DNA from 2 places in the Dysgonomonas termitidis genome. Region 2 is predicted to be linked to the other one. Evidence: riboswitches for the same ligand, from Rfam matches in the RefSeq annotation. Region 2 holds a riboswitch; the other holds the start of a gene.

Region 1 (3,218 bases), on a different contig from region 2:
CCATCCAGGCGCAACCATTCGGTAGGGGTATAAGCCAATGACAGTTCTATACCAGTACGGTAACTGTCAGGTACATTTTCCTGCAACTTATAACCGATATCATTCAGTTTCCCGGTTTGCACCAACTGGTCTTTATAATCCATATAATAGAAATTGGCACTGAACGAAACCATTGAATTAGCATATTTATAACCTAGCTCATAATCATATAATCTTTCGGGAGCAATACTTCGCGAACCTCCGCCTTTCAGTGATTCTTTCAGGTCAGCCCGCAATGGTTCCCTATTAGAAATTCCGAATGATCCGTAAATTTCATTATAGTTGCTGAACCGGAATGAAAGGCCTCCTTTCGGATTTATAAAGTTATAATAATTCTTATTGGTCAAATCCATCAGATCGTCGTCCAATCCTTTCATGCGATAATCTATATAGCGTTCCTGTACCTCCGCAAATAGCGACAGGTTGTCCACCGGGCGGTATTCCATTTTAAGGAAGGCATTCATATCCTGTTTCACGGCCGTATTCCGGTTCCAGTTATACCCTTCCGGAATATTCTCATTATGCTTTACCCACAATAGTTTACCGTAATGCGATCCATCATAGTAGCTGTACATTGCTCCGACCGTAATGCCCAGCTTACCAGCTTTATAATCCAGATTGAAACCGCCTACATAAAAGTCATTTTGCATCAGTTTACGCAATGTAAGATCCGAACTCTCATAGGTCGTCCCTCCTACAATTTGTTTACCTAGTCCGTAATCAGCAAAATCCTCATCTACTTTATAATTCTCGTAATAGCCGTAACCATTATTATAACTCAGATTTACATTCAGTGTCAGCCTGTTTGTAAGATAACGGGTATAAATCAACTGTCCGATATTGGAATAGTAGTTATCCGTCTCGTTATCATAATATTGAGTTCTGCCATTATCATCTTTATATTCTCCGGCAGGATTGTAGCGCCTGTTAATTTTTATCATTTCAGGACTTATGCCTTCCCATGTAATACCCGTATGCTGGATACCATTCATGTATATAAGACGAATCAATTGTTTATCGGAATAGTGTGATAATGCCGCATATATATTCTTGTGGTCTACTTTTCCGTTCCGTATATATCCGTCACTCTTGATATACGAATAGCGGGCATCGAGTGACAGGCCGCTTTTCATGATACCTGTTCCCGCAGCACCTGTCAGCAGTAGAGTATTGTATTGCCCATATGCAGATGACAAGTCGGCATAGGCCTTATTTCCCTTTCCTCCGGCTGTCTGCATCGAGATACTGGCACCAAAAGAGGCTGTACCATTCGTTGATGTGCCCACTCCCCGCTGCACCTGCATGCTTTGCAATGAGTTAGACAAGTCCGGCAGATTAACCCAATATACCTCCTGGCTTTCCGGATTATTTAGCGGCATACCGTTCAATGTCACATTTATACGGCTTGCATCCGTACCTCTGATACGAAGCGCCGTGTTTCCTACGGCTGTTCCGCCTTCGGTATATGAGACTACCGATGGTAAGGATTGTAATATAAAAGGAATGTTCTTTGCAGCATTATCCTTTTTAATTTCCACTTCGCCCAGATCCGAATAGGAGATAGGGGCACCACGGCTTACCCGTGTGGCAGACACTACTACCTCCTCCAGTTTTATGAGCTTAAGGCTATCCGCCTGTTGTTGAGAATAAACTGCTTCTGCTCCACTGATTACAAGAGCAGCAAAAGCTAAAAATACCTTTTTCATTTAAATACAAAATTTCTATAAGCATAAGACAAATCATTCTTGTTTTATACTTTGACGTTAAACAAAAAAGGGGTTTGATAAGATGATTTCCCGGAATTTAAGAATATGCACGTGCGCAATAGCATCTTCTTTCCCTACGCCGGCATTACCCGGATCAGGTTTAATGGGTGTGATCTCAGCCTGTAATTTTAAGGCACCCCTAAGACTTCGAGGCAAAGATAACCAAACCTTTTCAATAAATAAGTGTTTACCTATTATAAAATTTTTCTATAACTGGGATTTCCGATGTTACAAAACGGGATTTTCCTAGTCATATATAATATTAGATAAAATTAATTTACCTTTGTAACATAAAACTTAAAAAACATGAAAAAGAATATTTTTGTCGCGGTTCTCTTTTCTATTGTAGCGTTGGTTTCTTTCTCGTCCTGTGAGACTGATCACTATTACTGGGACAGAGGACGTTTAGATTATGTCGCAGAACTAAGAGTTCCAACCAATAATACTTTTCAGACGAGTTTCAGAATTTACGAAAATGATATTAGACTAAGAGGATATGACAGATATGTGGAGATACATGATCTGAAATTTATTAGTGGCTATTCAGATATATATGTATATACCACGGGATATATAGACTGGATGGATCTTCGTGTAGATGGGACAAATGCCGTTTTACAATATGATATCATATATTTAGGTTATCCCGTCCAGGACGAAACTGAAAAAGCACAATATTTTCTTAATGCAATGACAGAGCAGATACGGCGTTATGGTTATGCAACTATTATAGTCGAAGGAAAAGGGAAAATGAATTCAGATTATGATATTGAGATAGGCGTAGATCTGGATATTTATATCCGTGACTAAACCATTATGTCAGATCATATCTCACTGTCAGCATCTTTTGGCTATCTCTCCGAAATACAGCAAATAGATAGTTCCGGCCTATCATTAAGAAATAAATATATCCGCCTGAAACAGGTGCTGGAAAGAGTCTGCAAAGATATCACGGCAAGTGAATCTTTGCAGTTTCCCTCTTTATTCTCCCGCCTTGTCTTTATCGGGCAAAAATATGAACTGCCAAAATCATTGGAATGGCAGTTGCAAAACATACGCATAAAAGCATCCTGCCTGCAGCGGAACGATAAGAATCTGGTATCTCCCGGACAGTATCAGCAGGCAAGGGAAGGTCTGGAAAATTTCCTTTTATATATCGAGGGTGAGAAACAGGATTTCAACTATGTGGAAGATACTGTTTTCGATTATGAACCTGTGTCTCAGGATTTATCAAATAAGATACGAGTACAGATATTGGAAATCGATGCCGAAGACGAACTTCTTATTTGCAGGTCCGAAACACTTATCGGTCAGAGCTTAAAAGTGAAATATAACGTCTCTCCCGTTAATAATATATTCAATGAAACTATTGAACGCCTTTGGATTGGCGCGCAACTCAACCTCATTGACGTA
Region 2 (3,218 bases):
GATTATTGGCTTCGATTGCATCTTCGACACTTTCCACTGACAGGCCGATAATCTTATCTTTGCCCAGCAGTTTACGGGCAACGGTATATGGCATGTCCTTCTGTCCTATGTGCAAACCTTCAGCATCGCAGGCCAAAGCAATATCCAGCCGGTCATTTATAATAAGAGGTACATTGCAAGGTTTCAATATTGACTTCAATCTCATCGCCATATTATAAAAATCCTGTGTAGAAGCATCCTTTTCCCTCAGTTGCACCATCGTCACCCCACCTTTGACAGCTTCCTCAACAACCGTCTCCAACGGTCGACCAAGTGAAAGCGAACGGTCGGTAACCAGATACAGGCTCAAATCGAATGACAACATAATTACGATTGCTTTATATTATTCCTTATGGCAGCCTCATCAAGATTGTAAAGCTCATCCAAAAAATTGACCTGCAAACTTCCGTTTCCGGAAGACTTACAGGCGGCAATTTCTCCGGCAACACCCATAACAGCCATACCATGTGTGGCGGCTTCCAGCATATCGCCATTGATTGCGGCAAAGGCCGCGACAACCGCCGTAGCCGTACAACCCATCCCCGTAACACGGGCCATCATCGGATTACCATTTTCTACGGTGCGGGTATTCTCTCCATCGGTAATATAATCTGTCTGTCCACTGACAACGACTACCGCACCTGTTTGCCGGGCCAGAGCCTTAGCCGAATCGAGCGCAGAATCCGAAGAATCGGTACTGTCAACACCTTTAGTCTGTACATTGGCATTCCATAAAGCCATTATTTCGGAGGCGTTTCCCCGTATAACTGAAGGTTTACACTCTTCAATTATCTGTTTACATACTTTTGTCCTGTATGAGGTTGCTCCTGCTCCTACCGGGTCGAAAACGATGGGAGTATTCTTTTTTAACGCTGTCTTACCTGCTGTTAGCATGGCCTTCACCCATTCAGGCTCAAGAGTTCCGATATTTATTACTAAAGCAGATGCTATACTTGCCATTTCGGCAACTTCTTCGAGCGAATGCGCCATAACAGGAGACGCACCTATTGCCAGCAGGCCGTTAGCTGTATTGTTCATCACCACATAATTTGTGATGTTATGAATCAAAGGGGATTTACTTCTGACAGTATTTAAATCCCTCACTAATTTTTGAATATCAATCATATCCGGAAATATTAAAATAAAAAGCCGCTTCGAATAGTACGAAACGGCTTATAGATATATATTTGTTATTAACTGCTAATCTAAAATACGACCGTTTTCCTACGATGCCCATTACAGCATATCAGGTTCAAGGGTTTAATCTCAGCTCTTTTAAAAAAAGAACACCCCTAACAGTGACATGCAAACTTAACGAAAATTATTGGAGAAACAAGTCGTATTTTCAAAGAAGTTTATCTATATAATAAGCTATTAGCCTTTAGCTGTTAGCTTATAGTTCTTTGAAGTATTGATTAAAGCAGTTACGAGTTACTTCGCCCTGCGGGCAGTTACGAGTTACAAGTTAGTTCACTGTTTACTGTTCCCTGAAACAAGTGTTACCTTTGTTACCTTTTGCGCCTTAGCGTCTCTGCGTGAAATACTGTTTACTGCTAACTGTTTACTGTTAACTGATATATCTGTTACGTTTTGTTTTTCTTTTTATTTACAGGCTATATAAAGATTAGCAAAGCTGCTAATGGTATCAGCATAACGGACTTTCCCAGATAGAACGATACACCCTTTGCTTTTCTAGGAGAGTTGTCACCTAAAGAAAGTTCTCCGGTAAAACTGTAATTATTCCAACCGGAATTGGAATTATGATTGAAAGTCCAGAAGTCATCCTGAGTAGAATCAGGAAAATAGAACAGTTCCTGGCAGTATCCGCTCAATTTCCTTCTCTTTATTTTTATTTTATCAACAGTGCCTATACAATTAACCTCACAGTGGTAAACTATATCTTCTTCCTGTCCAAATTCGTTCACCGCCCTGAATTTATAATAAGTATAGCAATCTTTCATGTAGTATTTGCCATTGCTGGCTTTTGCAAATTCGAAACGCCCTACTTTCCTCAGTATCCGGACCATCTTTCCCAGATATCTTTTTGCAGGTTGCGAGGCCAGGATAGAATCGACCGATTCTATCTCCATCGACTTAATAGTCATATCGCTTTTATTGATCCGCACCTCTCCATTCGCCCAGCCTTCTTTCCCGGCCAGAGGTTCTATATTCAGTATGATGAGAGAACTGTCGGATGTATATGTACGTGTTGTTTCATTGTTAATACTTTTACCGAACGAGAGCAGGTGCGAAGCATGATACTCGGCCCCGTAAAGTTCTGACGTAGGAGTTACGGATTTTTGCAGCCGCCTGATATCTACGATATTGTATGTATAAGGTATCCGCTCCTTTTTTAAGGACTTCTTCAATATTTTTTCATCCAGAATGGTTGTGTATTTGAGGTATATCTCGTTTTGGAGGGTGTCGGTAGTTTTTGTTTGCAGGAAATGTAACAAGTATCCGATGGAGTGGTCTGTGACCAGATTCCTTTTGGTATTGAGCATCACTTCCTCCAGCAACATATCGGCATCATACGGGTTGATAACAACCGGATTGAGGGAGACCGGATTGAGTTCCATCATAACAGTCGGCTGTTGGCGCAGAGCAGACTTCAATACTGATCTGGATTTGTAGCCGATGGATTGAAAGTAGATGACATCCTCGCTGGTTGCGGGTATAGAGAATTGTCCGCCGGCATTGGTATATGCATATTCTTTCGATGAGGTTCCGTATTGGACAATAACGTCCGGAACAGGCTTCTTTGTATCCTTATCCACAACAATGCCTTTGATGGGTGCTTGCGCAAAGGTATGTATGCATAGAAACAAGAGGGGAAGAATGATGGCTCTTTTCATCTGTTCGCTATTTAGGTTGTTATCAGATAAACGTTATTAAGCGATATTTATTGAGGTATTCTGTGACAAAAATCAAATTTATATCTTTCGGAATCAAAATCAACAACTATATGCTCTTTTTTATACCTTTGCTCAGAATATTTAAAATTGACGATACATGGCATTCAATATTGCGGATATACTACCTATCATTATCATAGTGCTCACAGTGCTTACCAGTATCAAGGGGTTTAATGACATGGCCTTCTTCGACAGATATAAATTCCAGGTGGGAGCTATATTGGGAAAATCGAAGCAGTGGGACCGGTTATTGACTTCAGCAAC

Evidence for each region. Region 2 has a riboswitch for thiamine pyrophosphate ahead of thiM (hydroxyethylthiazole kinase). Riboswitches for the same ligand answer to the same signal wherever they lie in the genome.
Region 1: it holds a riboswitch for thiamine pyrophosphate, as region 2 does, so the genes downstream of both, ACYQ3L_RS10545 (TonB-dependent receptor) here and thiM (hydroxyethylthiazole kinase) in region 2, are expected to answer to the same signal.

The regions. Positions count from the first base shown of each region.
Region 1 covers NZ_BAAHYD010000002.1:1,586,884-1,590,101, forward strand. Annotated here, with positions in the region: gene ACYQ3L_RS10545 (TonB-dependent receptor) at 1-1,745, opposite strand, end outside; TPP riboswitch at 1,860-1,956, opposite strand; gene ACYQ3L_RS10550 (hypothetical protein) at 2,112-2,615, shown strand; gene ACYQ3L_RS10555 (AAA domain-containing protein) at 2,622-3,218, shown strand, end outside.
Region 2 covers NZ_BAAHYD010000003.1:304,688-307,905, reverse strand. Annotated here, with positions in the region: gene thiE (thiamine phosphate synthase) at 1-364, opposite strand, end outside; gene thiM (hydroxyethylthiazole kinase) at 367-1,164, opposite strand; TPP riboswitch at 1,244-1,343, opposite strand; gene ACYQ3L_RS22495 (peptidase associated/transthyretin-like domain-containing protein) at 1,653-2,894, opposite strand; gene ACYQ3L_RS22490 (rhomboid family intramembrane serine protease) at 3,052-3,218, shown strand, end outside.